DNA from 2 places in the Suipraeoptans intestinalis genome. Region 2 is predicted to be linked to the other one. Evidence: a T-box and tRNA genes for the amino acid it is inferred to sense, from the RefSeq annotation. Region 2 holds a T-box; the other holds one or more tRNA genes.
The links. The T-box of region 2 lies ahead of SOW26_RS00590 (valine--tRNA ligase). A T-box ahead of a tRNA ligase gene usually reads a tRNA of that ligase, here a tRNA-Val.

Region 1 (7,816 bases), on a different contig from region 2:
TATCTGGGAATCAAACAGGTTACCTCTGTTCGGGTACTGATCCGATACGATGTGGAACATGTCACAGAAGAGGTGTTTGAAAAGGCCTGCTGCGGGGTGTTTGCGGAACCTCCGGTGGATACGGTCTATCGGGAGAAGTTTCCGATGGAGGAGAAAGAAAAGGCGTTTTCCGTAGAGTTTTTGCCGGGGCAGTTTGATCAGAGGGCAGATTCGGCAGTACAGTGTATACAGTTTATCAAGGAAGAGGAAACGCCGGTGATCCAGACGGCAGTGACCTACGTCATCGGCGGAGACGTGTCCGAGGCGGATATGGACGCCATCCGTGGACATTGTATCAATCCGGTGGATTCCAGGCAGACGGAGGAGACCAAACCGGAAACGCTGGTCACGGTGTTTGAAGAGCCGGAGGACGTGAGCATTCTGGAGGGCTTCTGCAAACGAGATCCGGAAGAGTTAAAGGAGTTGTATCAGTCCTTGGGACTGGCCATGACTTTGAAGGATTTTGCACATATTCAGACCTATTTTGCTGCCGAAGAAAAGAGAGATCCGTCTATGACGGAAATCCGTGTGCTGGATACTTACTGGTCCGACCATTGCCGTCACACCACCTTTTCCACGGAACTGACGGAGGTTTGTTTTGAAAAAGGGGACTACCGGGAAGTGATGGAGGGTACCTACCGGAAGTATCTGACGGACAGGGAAGAACTTTTTGGGGGACGAAAGGATAAATTTGTCTGCCTGATGGACCTGGCGCTGATGGCTATGCGGAAGCTGAAAAAAGAAGGGAAGCTTTCCGACCAGGAAGAATCAGAAGAGATCAACGCGTGCAGCATTGTAGTGCCGGTGGAGGTAGATGGGGAGAAAGAGGAGTGGCTAGTGAATTTCAAGAATGAGACCCACAACCATCCTACGGAGATCGAGCCGTTTGGCGGGGCCGCCACCTGTCTTGGAGGAGCCATCCGGGATCCCCTGTCCGGACGTACTTACGTGTATCAGGCAATGCGTGTGACGGGGGCGGCAGACCCCACCGTTTCCGTAAAAGAGACAAGAAAAGGCAAGCTGCCTCAAAAAAAGCTGGTGAGGGAGGCGGCTGCTGGATACAGCTCCTATGGCAATCAGATCGGTCTGGCCACCGGACTGGTAAAAGAGATCTACCATCCGGACTATGTGGCAAAGAGAATGGAGATCGGAGCAGTGCTGGGAGCAGCCCCAAGAAGGGCCGTGATCCGGGAAACATCGGATCCGGGGGATGTGATCATCCTGTTGGGCGGACGTACAGGAAGAGACGGGTGCGGCGGAGCAACCGGATCCTCCAAGGTTCATACGGAAGAGTCTACCCGGGTCTGCGGCGCAGAGGTGCAAAAGGGCAATCCACCTACGGAACGCAAGATCCAGCGCCTGTTCCGCCGGGAGGAAGTCAGCAGGCTGATCAAGAAGTGTAATGACTTCGGAGCAGGCGGAGTATCGGTGGCGATCGGAGAGCTGGCAGACGGCCTGCGGATCGATCTGGATCAGGTGCCGAAGAAATATGCGGGACTGGATGGAACAGAGATCGCCATTTCAGAATCCCAGGAGCGTATGGCGGTAGTAGTAGATCCGGCACAGGCAGAGGCGTTTATGCAGTATGCGGCACAAGAGAATCTGGAGGCTACCAAAGTGGCGGTGGTTACGGAGGAGCCGAGGCTGGTACTTCTCTGGAGAGGAAAGGAGATCGTCAACCTGTCCAGAAGATTCCTGGATACCAATGGAGCCCATCAGGAAACGAAGGTGATCGTGGAGGCGCCCAAAAGGCAGGACAGCCTTTTCCGGGAAAGACCGGAAGGAGCAGTGAAGGACAGGTGGCTGAAAACACTGGCAGATTTAAATGTCTGCTCCCAGAAGGGACTGGTGGAACGGTTCGACGGTTCTATCGGCGCAGGAACGGTACTGATGCCCCACGGAGGAAGATTTCAGAAGACGGAAGTGCAGGCGATGGCGGCAAAGCTTCCCGTGCAGAAGGGCGACTGCGATACGGTTACTTTGATGAGTTATGGATTTGATCCCTATCTGTCCAGCTGGAGCCCATACCATGGAGCTGTCTATGCCGTGACGGAGTCGGTAGCCAAGATCGTGGCGGCAGGGGGAGATCCGGAAAACATCCGGTTCACCTTCCAGGAATATTTCCGCAGGATGACGGAAGATCCCAGAAGGTGGAGCCAGCCGGTGGCGGCTCTTTTGGGAGCCTATGCGGCGCAGCTGGGATTCGGACTTCCCTCCATCGGAGGCAAAGACAGCATGTCGGGCACCTTTGAAGAGATCGACGTTCCCCCCACACTGGTTTCCTTTGCGGTAGATGTGGCGAGGGAAGGGGAGATCATTACGCCGGAATTGAAGGAGGCGGGAAATGAGCTGCTTTGGATCCGGATCGCAAGAGATGAGAACGACCTGCCCGTTTATGAAAAGGTAAAAGAGGCATATCGTAGGGTGACGGAAGACATTCGGGCAAACAGAGTCATATCTGCCTATGCCGTGGATCGTCACGGAATCGTGGCAGCTATCAGTAAAATGGCTTTTGGAAATGCGAAGGGCGTGCGCTTAGACGACGAGCTGGAAACGGGAGAACTGTTTGCACCCGCCTTTGGAGATCTGATCCTGGAAGTTTCACAGGGAGCCGGGGAAAAGCTGTGCTCCAGAGGAAGAAGGATCGGACAGGTTACGGAGGCGCCGGAGTTTCTCTATAGAAAAGAGAGGATTTCCCTGGAAGAGGCAGAGGCTTTTTGGACGGGGACTCTGGAACGGGTATTTCCTACTGCGTCAGAGGAAGCGCCGAAGCAGGAAGTGCCGGAGCTGGTTCCCTATCACACAAAAGATGTTTATGTATGCAGACACAGGGTGGCAGTGCCGGAAGTATTTATTCCGGTATTTCCGGGAACCAACTGTGAATACGACAGCGCGGCAGCCTTTGAGCGTGCCGGGGCAAAGACCAACGTCAAGGTCTTTAAGAATCTGAGCGCCCAGGACATCAAGGATTCCGTTGCCGTATTTGAAAAAAGCATCAGAGAGGCTCAGATCGTCATGTTTCCGGGAGGCTTCAGCGCGGGAGATGAGCCGGACGGATCCGCCAAATTTTTTGCAACGGCATTTCAGCATGCAAAACTGAAAGAGGCGCTGGAAGATCTTCTGGCGAAGAGAGACGGACTGATCCTTGGAATCTGTAACGGTTTTCAGGCACTGATCAAACTGGGGCTGGTTCCCGATGGAAAAGTGACGGGACAGACGGAGGAATCGCCTACGCTGACCTACAATTCCATAGGGCGACACGTTTCCAAGATGGTCTATACGAAGGTGATGAGTAACAAATCTCCCTGGCTGGCGGGGGCAGAGCTGGGAGGGGTCTATACCAATCCGGCTTCCCACGGAGAGGGGCGTTTTGTAGCGTCCGAAGCGTGTCTGAAGGAACTGATAGAGTGCGGACAGGTTGCTACGGCTTACTGCAATACAGAAGGCGTTCTGTCTATGGAGGAAGAGTGGAATGTAAACGGATCTTACTGCGGGATCGAAGGGATCACCAGTCCGGATGGAAGAGTGCTGGGCAAGATGGCGCATTCGGAAAGAAGAGGCCGGTCCGTGGCAAAAAATATTTACGGAGAACAGGATCTTAAGATATTTGAGTCGGGCGTTTTGTACTTTAAGTAGGTAGAGCGAAAAAGAAAACGAAACATAAAAATAAAAATGTTTCAATAATGACCTAAAAACTGTAAAAAACAACCAAAAAAACAGGTAAAATGAAAGAATGACAGGTGCGTGTTGCAGAAAAATGTGTTTTTTGAAGGAAATTCGTTGTGTTTTTCACAGGAATCCTTTACAATAAGGCACAGAAAAACAGCATGCACCTTGTTTTTTGCAAAATACATACTTTAGGAGGATACAGTTATGTCTTATGTGGATGAAGTCTTGGAAAGAGTGGTAGAGAAAAATCCTGCGGAGCCGGAATTTCATCAGGCGGTAAAAGAGGTATTGGAATCTCTTCGCGTGGTGGTAGAAGAACGGGAAGAAGAGTTCCGAAGAGAAGGCCTGCTGGAGAGACTGGTAGAGCCGGAGAGACAGTTCAAATTCAGGGTACCCTGGGTGGATGACAAGGGAAACGTACAGGTAAATACAGGATACCGGGTACAGTTTAACAGCGCTATCGGACCCTACAAGGGAGGGCTGCGTCTGCATCCTTCCGTGAATCTGGGGATCATCAAGTTCCTGGGATTTGAGCAGATCTTTAAAAATTCTCTGACAGGACTTCCCATCGGCGGAGGAAAGGGCGGATCGGATTTTGATCCAAAGGGAAAATCAGACAGAGAAGTGATGGCGTTTTGCCAGAGCTTTATGACAGAACTGTGTAAATACATCGGAGCGGATACAGACGTTCCGGCAGGAGATATTGGAACAGGTGCAAGAGAGATCGGATATATGTTCGGGCAGTACAAAAGGATCCGCGGAGTATACGAGGGAGTACTGACAGGAAAGGGACTGAGCTACGGAGGCTCCCTGGCAAGAAAGGAAGCGACCGGCTACGGACTGCTGTATCTGACGGAAGAAATGCTGAAGTTAAACGGACAGGAAATGGCGGGAAAGACGGTATCCATTTCCGGATCGGGAAATGTGGCTATCTATGCGGCAGAGAAAGCGACGCAGATGGGAGCAAAGGTTGTGACGGTCAGTGATTCCACCGGCTGGGTATATGACGCAGAAGGGATTGACGTGGAGGCGCTGAAGGAGATCAAAGAGGTGAAGCGGGCAAGACTGACAGAGTACCAGAATTACCGTCCCAATGCAGAATATCATCCGGGAAAGGGCGTATGGTCCGTGAAGGTGGATATTGCATTGCCTTGCGCAACTCAGAACGAATTGGATCTGGAGGATGCAAAGCAGCTGGTAGCAAACGGATGCCTGGCGGTAGCAGAAGGAGCCAACATGCCTACCACACTGGAGGCTACCGAGTATCTGCAGGCCAATCAGGTGCTGTTTGCCCCGGGAAAGGCTGCCAATGCCGGCGGAGTCGCAACATCTGCTTTGGAAATGTCGCAAAACAGTGAGAGACTGAGTTGGACATTTGAGGAAGTAGACAGTAAGCTGAAGAAGATCATGGTAGATATCTGTCACAACATGGCAGATGCCGCCAAGCGTTACGGAGTAGAAGGAAACTACGTGGTAGGAGCAAATATCGCAGGATTCGAGAAGGTAACGGACGCGATGCTGGCGCAGGGAATCTGCTAGTGGAAAGCTTTTGACAGAAGAATGACAGAAGAAAGTCCTGTAAATCCGGTGTTTGCGGGGCTTTTTCTTTGTAGAGCAAAAAACGCCTTTTCCTATGCGGGCTGTAGGTGAAAGAAACCCACTTTTTCAAGTTGAAAAATCCAGACCTTTAAAAAATCTAAGGAAATCTCAAATCTCAAGAAGACAGAAAGAAAGTGCGCATTAACACTTGACAGTTTAAAAATCTCAGGAATGAAAAAAAGGGATTGACAAAAAGAAAGTCTCCATAGTATAATTACGAAGTCGGTTCGGAGACGGACTGTGTATATGGGATCATAGCTCAGCTGGGAGAGCATCTGCCTTACAAGCAGAGGGTCATAGGTTCGAGCCCTATTGGTCCCATATCTTTTCAATATGGCGGGATAGCTCAGTTGGCTAGAGCATACGGTTCATACCCGTAGTGTCGCTGGTTCAAATCCAGTTCCCGCTACTTTCGGAGAAACGGTATCGTTTCTCTTATTTTTTTGCGTGCCTGAATCCTTTTTTTCGGCAACAGGAGAAGCGATTGCAAAAACAGGAAGAAACAGATAGAATGGGGAAAGAAGAAAGAAGAAAGAAGAAAGAAGAAAGAGGAGATATTATGCCAAATAAGGGAAGAGAATTACTTAGGATACTGGCAGGAGGATATTTGATTTTTACAGGGGTTCAGTTGGCCAGAAAGGTATTGGCCAGCCATCCGGCACACAGCACGTTCTTTTTGATCGCCAGCGGGGTCTGCGTGGCGGTGGGGATCTGGGCCATAGGGATCTCTGTGAAAGACCTGATTTCCAGAAAAGATGAGGACTGATGACGAAACCTGCGGGAAAATCTGCCGGAAAAGAAGGAGATGGAAGGCGCAGAAAGTCTATGGGAAATCATTACAACAGAGCCTTGGAGATAGAAAAGGAGGAAGAAGATGCGGATAGGAATGGGCTATGACGTTCATCGTCTGGTGGAAGGCAGACCTCTGATACTGGGGGGAGTGACGATCCCCTGGGAAAAAGGTCTTTTGGGACACTCGGACGCAGACGTACTGGTACATGCAGTGATGGACGCCCTGCTGGGAGCGGCGGCGCTGGGAGATATCGGGACACACTTTCCCGATACGGATCCGGCCTATAAGGGAATATCCAGTCTGATGCTGTTAAAGCATGTCAGAGAGCTGCTGGATCAAAATCTGTATATCATTGGCAATATTGACGCAACCATTATTGCGCAGAAGCCAAAGGTAAAACCATATGTACAGGCAATGCGGGAAACCATGGCAGAAGCTTTGGAGATCCAGATCTCCCAGATCAATATTAAGGCGACCACGGAAGAGGGGTTGGGATTTACCGGGGCAGAAGAAGGCATCTCCGCTCAGGCAATAGCAGGTCTGGAGACTGTGGAAAATTATAGCTATGCGGTGGATCCCCGGCAGGCATGCGGCGGCTGTACAGGATGCGGCTGTCCAAAACGGTAAAAAAGGTGTAGCAGGAAACGACAGGAAGAGTGGGAGAAGAAGGATGCGGCTGCGCAGATTAGAAAAAGAAGAGCATGGAACAACCAGGAAACTGTATGAAACAGTCTTTTCAGAGGACAGTAGTTCTTTTGTGGACTATTATTACAAGGAAAAGACAAAGGAGAACCAGATGTATGTGCTGGAAGAAGACGGAGGAATCCGGACGATGCTGCATTTAAATCCTTATCGTATGCAGGTGGGTCCCAGACAGGAGATACTTCACTATATCGTGGCGGTTGCTACGGAAAAGGCGTACCGAAAAAGGGGCTATATGGGCATGGTTTTGAAAAAGGCAATGGAGGAGATGCATCAATCCGGGGAATCCTTTACGTTTTTGATGCCGGCTTCGGAAAAGATCTATGTTCCCTATGGATTTCGTACCGTATATCAGCAATGTAAAAAATATGTGACAGAGGAGGAGGCAAAAGCCGGGGAGGTTGCGGAAGAAAAGGACTGCCGAGAAATGGCAGAAAGGGTGAATGCCTGCCTGGAAGAACGGTATCAGATATATGCCAGACGGGATGAAGGATATTACCGGAGACTTCTGCAGGAATATAAAAGCGACGGAGCTGCGCTGATTTTGTACAGGAAACATGGAATTCTGGAAGACTATGGGATCCTTCTTCCCAAAACAGAGCCTGTGCCATTGAAGAAGCCAAAGATTATGATCCGGATCATACATCTTCTCCGCTTTTTGGAGACCCTGTATCTGAGGCAGGACGTAGACTTTGCTTTGGAAATAGAGGATCCCTGGATCGAGGCAAACTGCGGAAGCGTGTATTTGTCCGGGAAAAAAGGAGGGCTGCTGCAGGTCAAACCAGGTGACAAGGCCGGGAAAGACAGAGTGAAAATCGAGGAGCTGGGAGCCTATCTGTTTGGAGCAATGTCCCTGGAAAGCTGGGCAGGGGAGGCAGGATTTACGCAGGAAACCATAGACGGGCTACAAAGCATTGTGCCGGTTTCCCGGATATTTCTGAATGAAACGGTATAGGGATATAAAAAAGGAAAAAAGCAGATTGTCAGGAGAAACCACACTGGCAGATGGAAACA
Region 2 (7,816 bases):
TACGGTATGGAAAGGAGATACCCCCGTATGGGCATACCCGGAAAATACCATCCGGATCACCCAGAAGAAAATAATATCATATCCCGTCACCAGCACGTCCGTGGGGTAGAAATAATCCAGATCCTCCGTCTGCTCCGGCCAGCCCATAGTGGAAAACGGCCAAAGCGCCGAGCTGAACCAGGTATCCAACGTATCTTCATCCTGGGTAAACCCGGTGTGTCCGCACGCTTCACAGACAGCAGGCTCCTTGGATGACACCACCATTTTCCCACAGTGTTGGCAGTAGTAGGCCGGAATCCTATGTCCCCACCAGATCTGTCTGGAAATACACCAGTCCCGGATATTTTCCAGCCAGTGCAGGTAGATCTTGTCAAACCGCTCCGGAACAAATTTCAGTTCTCCATTTTTTACCGCCTCAATAGCAGGCTTTGCCAATTCTTCCATTCTGACGAACCACTGCTGCTTGATCATGGGCTCTACTGTCGTATGGCATCTGTCGTGTGTTCCTACATTATGGGAATGGGGAACGACCTTCACCAGATATCCCTGCTCCTCCAGATCTTTCACGATTCGCTTTCTCGCCTCATAGCGATCCAATCCTGCATAGATTCCCCCCTGCTCGTTGATGGTGGCGTCATCATTCATCACATGGATCTCCGGAAGCCGGTGTCTTTTTCCTACTTCAAAATCGTTCGGGTCGTGAGCCGGTGTGATCTTCACCGCTCCCGTTCCAAACTCCCTGTCTACATATGCGTCTCCTACTATGGGGATCTCTTTATTGACCAATGGTAACAGCGCCGTTTTTCCGATCAGGTGCTGATACCTCTCATCCTCCGGATGGACTGCGATCGCCGTGTCGCCCAGCATCGTCTCCGGTCTGGTGGTTGCGATTTCCAGATACTCTTTTGTCCCCGTAATGGGATAACGGATATGCCAGAAGCTGCCTTCCTGTTCTTCATGCTCTACTTCTGCATCAGAAAGGGAGGTCTTGCAGACCGGACACCAGTTGATGATCCTTGGCCCTTTATAGATATAGCCCTTTTCGTACAGGCGGATGAAAACCTCTTCCACTGCTTTGGAGCATCCTGCATCCATGGTAAACCGTTCTCTGTCCCAGTCACAGGATACCCCCAGTTTTTTCAGCTGCGCTTCAATGGTTCCCGCATATTCTTCCTTCCATTGCCAGGTCCTCTCCAAAAACTTTTCCCTGCCCAGTTCTTTTTTATCGATCCCTTCTTCCTTTAGCTGGTTTGTCACCTTTACCTCTGTGGAAATGGCTGCATGGTCGGTTCCCGGGATCCAAAGTGCATGAAAGCCCTTCATCCTCTTGTAGCGGATCAGGATATCCTGCAGGGTGTTGTCCAGCGCATGTCCCATATGCAGCCTTCCTGTAATATTCGGCGGCGGCATCACTGTGGTAAACGGTCGTTTGCTGCGGTCTACTTCCGCATGGAAAAACTTCTTTTCGCACCACTCTTCATATAATTTCGCTTCGATCGCTTTTGGATCATAAGTTGTATCCATCTTTTTTCCCATTTTCTTTTTCCTTTCTCCTCAAATATCTTCTGCTATTCCCTTTAGATCCCTCTTCAGATATCGGCGGGCCCTTTTGCAACGCCCTCCATACCGCCGCAGTGCTATCCGGCAGAACATGTTTTATTTCACAGAAGGTCTTCCCATAAAACGCAGAAGAAATCCCGCATCGCAGGGCGTGATCCCATGAAATAAAAAATACCCTCTACAATGTCTGTAAAGGGCGACGAATCGCGGTACCACCTTTTTCATGCGGACCTTCTCCGCACACTCATCCTGTTCTTTAACGGGAACGACTCGCAGCCGGTTCGTCTTCCAGATTCACCGACCGGGCTCCGAAGCTACCTTCCATATCTCTGTCCTTTGGATTTCCTTTCAGCCTGTGGGAATTCCTCTCTGAAAAAGGGATGATATGTACTCCTCTTCTTCACTGCCTTTTGCAATCAATTACTGAATATGATAGTCATCCTGCCTTTGTTTGTCAAGCGACTTCATGGAATTTTAAGGATCCTGTTAAAAACCAAACTTATATTGTGTCCCATTTCTCACCATGCTATAATTTTTTTATCAAACAGGCCACGACAGTGAAGGCTTTCCCCACGGATCCCGCCCTGTGGTTTTTTCATTCCAAAGCCTATGGCGCCCGCTTACGACCTGCCTTTCTTGCGCAGGCCTTTTGTTTTTTACCGATAATCTACCTTATAGCAAAGGATGACCTTTATGGAAGAAACTTCACATTTAAAAGCCCTTGTCCAAAAGCTGGCGGATACCCAGCAGCTGGATCGGGAGGAATGGGTGACGCTGCTTCAGGGGCAGTCTCCCGAATTTTCGGAATATCTGTTTGCTCTCGCCAGAAAAGTCCGCCAGAAGCATTATGGCACGGACGTCTACGTGCGGGGACTGATCGAATTTACCAACTACTGCAGGAACGACTGCTATTACTGTGGGATACGAAAAAGCAACCCCACCGCCTCCCGGTACCGTCTGAGTCCGGAGGAAATCCTCTCCTGCTGCCGCATCGGCTACCGGCTGGGATTCCGTACCTTTGTACTGCAGGGCGGAGAAGATGGATATTATACCGATGCCCGCCTGGTTCCTCTAGTGGAGCGGATCAAGACGTCCTATCCCGACTGTGCCATTACCCTGTCTGTAGGAGAACGTGACCGTAACAGCTATCAACGGCTGTTTGATGCGGGAGCCGACCGTTATCTGCTCCGTCACGAAACCTTTCAGCATACACACTACAGTAAGCTGCATCCTGCTTCTTTGTCTGCCGGACACCGGCAGGACTGCCTCTGGACTTTAAAAGAGATCGGGTATCAGGTCGGAACCGGATTCATGGTGGGTTCTCCCTTTCAAACCGACCAACATCTGGCAGAGGATCTGCTGTTTATTACCCGCCTGAATCCTCAGATGGTGGGGATCGGACCTTTTATCCCCCATCATGCCACACCTTTTGCAAAAAAATCGGCAGGTACTTTGGAAAAGACTCTGTTTTTACTGGCGCTCTTAAGGCTCCTGCTGCCCAAAGTCCTGCTACCGGCCACCACCGCCTTAGGCACGATTCATCCCAAAGGCAGGGAACTGGGGATTCTGGCCGGCGCTAATGTAGTAATGCCCAACCTTTCTCCCACTTCTGTGCGAAAGGATTACGCTTTATATGACAACAAGATCTGTACCGGCGACGAAGCCGCAGAGTGCCGTGTCTGTCTGGAAAGACGGGTCAACTCCATCGGATACCAGATCACAACTGCCAGAGGAGATTCCCTGAACCTGGATTCCTACTCTGCCGCTATCAATCCCATAGACTCAAAAGGAGGATACCCTTATGTATGACGTTCATTCCAAACACGCAGAAGATTTTATCAATCACCAGGAGATTTTGGATACGCTGGCCTATGCCGATGAAAACTGCCACAACACGGCTCTGATGGAAGCTCTGATCCAAAAGGCAGCGCTCAGAAAAGGACTTTCTCACCGGGAAGCCTCTCTTCTTCTTGCCTGTCAGGATCCACAGCTTAACGAAAAAATCTTCCGCCTTGCTCAGCAGATCAAGAAAGATTTTTACGGCAACCGCATCGTTTTGTTTGCCCCGCTGTATCTTTCCAATTATTGTGTCAATGGCTGTACCTATTGTCCCTACCATCTGAAAAACAAGACGATCCGGAGAAAAAAGCTGACCCAGGAGGAGATCCGTAGAGAAGTCATCGCACTCCAGGATATGGGACATAAGCGTCTTGCGCTGGAAGCCGGAGAGGATCCCGTTCATAATACCATGGACTACTATCTGGAATCCATCGAGACGATCTACAGTATCCGGCATAAAAACGGAGCGATACGCCGTGCCAACATTAATATCGCCGCCACGACCACAGATAATTACCGCCTGCTAAAAGAAGCCGGCATCGGTACTTATATCCTGTTTCAGGAAACTTACCATAAGGAAAGTTACCTGAAGCTGCATCCTGCCGGTCCCAAGCACGACTATGATTATCATACGGAGGCCATGGATCGCGCCATGGAAGGCGGTGTGGATGATGTGGGGATCGGAGTCCTCTTTGGATTGGACAAATACCGCTATGAATTTGCCGGACTTTTGATGCATGCCGAGCATCTGGAGGCTGCCTTCGGCGTCGGTCCTCACACCATCAGCGTTCCCCGGCTCAGAGATGCAGACGACATTGATTCTTCTTCCTTTAAAAACGGAATTGACGATGCAACCTTTGAAAAAATCGTAGCCTGTATCCGGATCTCTGTTCCCTACACCGGCATGATCGTCTCTACCCGCGAGAGTAAAGATGTTCGCCAACGAGTCCTACAGCTAGGGATCTCCCAGATCAGCGGCGGCTCCAAAACCAGCGTAGGGGGATACTACCAGCCGGAAACCGACGAAGACAATTCCAAGCAGTTTGATATCAATGACGACCGTACTCTGGATGAGGTGGTACACTGGCTGATGGAAATGGACTATATTCCCAGCTTCTGCACCGCCTGTTACCGGGAGGGTCGGACCGGCGACCGGTTTATGTCCCTCTGCAAAAGCGGCCAGATCCAGAACTGCTGTCACCCCAACGCACTGATGACCCTTCAGGAATATCTGATGGATTACGCCTCACCTTCCACCAGAGCTTTGGGAGAGACCATCATCGACCGGGAGGTTGCCAATGTTCCTAATCTGAAAGCCCGCTCTGTCGTACTGGAAAACCTCCGGCTGATTCGGGACAATAACCGCCGGGATTTTCGTTTTTAGTCCGGGAATGTTTTGACTGCGCAGGTATTTTATTCAGAAAGTGTTTCACCCAGAAAGGAGTGTTTTATGAGTCTCAATCAAACCCCTTCTGCCAACCGCATCCACATTGGGATCTTCGGTCGGCGAAATGCCGGGAAATCCAGCTTGTTAAATGCACTGACGAGCCAGTCCCTTTCTATCGTATCTCCTGTGAAAGGAACCACCACCGATCCCGTCCAGAAAACCATGGAGCTTCTTCCTCTGGGGCCGGTGGTGCTGATCGACACGCCGGGACTGGACGACGTGGGGGAACTGGGCGAAAAGAGAGTTCAAAAAGCGTTTCAGGCGCTAAACAAAACGGACCTTGTGCTTCTGGTGGCAGACTATTCCGAAGGATTGTCCGCCTGTGAATATGATTTATTGGAAGCTGTCCGCAAAAAGCAGCTCCCCTGTATCCTGGTTTGGAACAAATGGGATCTGGCAACAGTTTCTTCCGGTGAGAATGTCTGTTCTTCCCAAAAGCCTGCTGCTTCCGGGAACCTTCCCGCGGCTGCTCAGAACCTTCCCTCTATCTGCGTCAGCGCTTCCCTGGGCTGGCACATCCGGGAACTGAAGGAGTTGATCGGGAAAACGTTTCCTCAAAAGCAACAGGCTCCTTTGATCCGAGATCTGGTACGGCCTTCTGACCTGGTGGTGCTGGTCATCCCCATCGACACCTCTGCTCCTAAAGGGCGCCTGATCCTGCCCCAGCAGCAGGTGATCCGGGATCTGCTGGACGGAGGCGCTGTTTCCGTAGTGGCATCCGACGCGGAGCTTCCGCAGGTACTGGCCTCTTTCCAGAAGGATCCTGCCCTTGTCGTCTGTGACAGTCAGGTATTCCATAAGGTGTCGCCGGCAGTTCCTCTTTCTGTTCCTCTGACTTCCTTTTCCATTCTCTTTGCACGTTACAAGGGCTGCCTTCCTTCCCTGGCAAAGGGCGCTTCCTTCCTGGATGATCTGGAAGACGGCAGCCACATTCTGATCTGTGAAGGCTGCACGCACCATCGTCAGTGCGAAGATATTGGAACAGTCAAGCTTCCCGCCTGGATCCGCCGGCACACCAACAAGGAGTTTCAGTTTTCCTTTACTTCCGGCACCGAATTTCCTGCGGATCTAAACTCCTACGACTTCATCATCCATTGTGGCTCCTGCATGCTTCCGGATCGTGAATTTCAGCATCGTGTCCGCTGCGCCAAAGATGCCGGCGTCCCCATCACCAACTACGGAACTGTGATCGCTCACATGCGGGGAATCCTGGAAAGAAGCCTGGAGCCCTTTCAGCATTTACTGTAAAGAACCCTCTCCATTTTGCCGTGGAAAATGGAGAGGGTTCTTTGTTCATACAGAAAACAGGTAAGTCGCCGTTTTCCGTAAACACCAATATAAGTGATGTATCTGGATCTGTCAAGATTTCCTGCTTTCTGCCGAAACCTCCGGCTTCTGCCGTCTGTCCGCAAATCTTCCCAAAAGATACACGCCCGGCAGGATCATCACGTAATTCATCAGGCTGATCCCTTTTATAATCGCTTCCGTTTCCAGAAACGGCGGGAGGGCAGACAGAAAATTGTTCAAAATATGAAGTCCGATCACATACCTCAAGGATCCTGTCTTTTGATACACGATAGCGATCCCCACTCCCATTATCATTGTATACACTACCTGCACCGGTTCCTGATGCCACAAGCCAAACAGAAGTCCCGACCCGATCACAGCAAACCACCCTTCCCTGATTTCTGCAAGATATTGATACACGATTCCTCTGAACAAAAGCTCCTCCACAATCGGCCCAACCAATACTACCGACAGAAACACCCAGATATAAGGCTCTCCCAACTGTTCTTTCCCTACCGTCTGAAATCGCTCCATGCTATCCCTGATAAATGGAACTTTGTACAAAACCTCTTCGGCAAAGTTAAGCCACAGACTGCTGATTCCTCCTAAGCCAAATGTAATCACCGCCACCTCTAATGCCTTCTTCCATACCGGTTGCTCTTTGACTCTCTCATCTTCTGTCTGTTTTGTCCACCGGGAAGGCTCTTTCACATCCTTGCCTTCTGCTTTTTTCATCTGACTTTCTTGCCCGCTCTGCTCCTTGCTCCGTCTCTGCTCTTTCAGACAAAACACCCACAGTCCATAGATGCCCAGAAGCCAGGCACATCCGACCGTATCCCAAAGATAATACTGTTGGCTCCATGCTATCCCTTCTTTCGGCAGCACCTGTGCCAGGAAATCAGCCGTATATCCAACAAGCACCATAACTATTTCATAGCAAAATACGGCAACTCCCAGCAGCAGTACCAGGCCGACCGTTTTCCCCATTCTTTTTCTCTCTCCCATGCTTTTCTTTCTTATCCCGTCACAAGACAGAACCAGCTTTTCCCTTCCTCTCCGCTTTTTGCAGGATTTCTGTTTGAACCTTTCCTCTCTCGTCCTCTTTTTCCTCTTCTTTTGCTTTCACCCCGCAGACTGCAAGCTTCCCTGTTTTCTGCCTTCCTGTAGCTTTAGAGGACTACCGGGTCTGCTTTTGCGGCTGCCGCTCAAACACATATTCCTTTGCGGAAGAAAGCTCTTCCCGGAACCGAAAGTCCAGTCGTCCAAATTTTTTCAGCGCTTCCGGCTCTTCCACCTGATGCTCTGCCATATACCGCACCATCTCTCCTCGCGCCATCTTTGCATAGGTTCCTTTTGTTATTAGCTTTTCTCCTGCCTTTTCACAAAAAGTCACCGTCAAAAACCGGTCCCGCACCTCCAGATAGGGCTCCACACATCTCGAATATTCTTTAGAAGCAAGGTTCAATATAAGCTCCCCTTTTTCTTCTTTCCCTCTGCATCCTTCTCCCTTTGCCACCGATTCATACAGCTTTCTTCCCCAAAATTCGTATAAGTGTCTGTTTGCTCCGATCTTTCCCCGCGCCTGCATCTCCAGGCGGTAGGGCGTTACCCCGTCCATGGGCTTTAACACCCCGTAAAAACCGGACAGGATCCTTAGATGTTTTTGCAGGTAATCCAGTTGTT

Region 1: it has a tRNA-Val gene. The T-box ahead of SOW26_RS00590 (valine--tRNA ligase) is inferred to sense a tRNA for this amino acid. The anticodon was not compared.

Annotation. Positions count from the first base shown of each region.
Region 1 covers NZ_JAXFXH010000020.1:39,725-47,540, forward strand. The annotation lists gene SOW26_RS07475 (phosphoribosylformylglycinamidine synthase) at 1-3,675, shown strand, start outside; gene gdhA (NADP-specific glutamate dehydrogenase) at 3,913-5,247, shown strand; tRNA gene SOW26_RS07485 (tRNA-Val) at 5,556-5,628, shown strand; tRNA gene SOW26_RS07490 (tRNA-Met) at 5,643-5,716, shown strand; gene SOW26_RS07495 (hypothetical protein) at 5,819-6,073, shown strand; gene ispF (2-C-methyl-D-erythritol 2,4-cyclodiphosphate synthase) at 6,182-6,727, shown strand; gene SOW26_RS07505 (GNAT family N-acetyltransferase) at 6,666-7,757, shown strand; gene SOW26_RS07510 (hypothetical protein) at 7,808-7,816, shown strand, end outside.
Region 2 covers NZ_JAXFXH010000002.1:101,855-109,670, forward strand. The annotation lists gene SOW26_RS00590 (valine--tRNA ligase) at 1-1,536, opposite strand, end outside; T-box leader at 1,750-1,973, opposite strand; gene hydE ([FeFe] hydrogenase H-cluster radical SAM maturase HydE) at 2,245-3,369, shown strand; gene hydG ([FeFe] hydrogenase H-cluster radical SAM maturase HydG) at 3,362-4,783, shown strand; gene hydF ([FeFe] hydrogenase H-cluster maturation GTPase HydF) at 4,850-6,094, shown strand; gene SOW26_RS00610 (CPBP family intramembrane glutamic endopeptidase) at 6,206-7,138, opposite strand; gene yaaA (peroxide stress protein YaaA) at 7,311-7,816, opposite strand, start outside.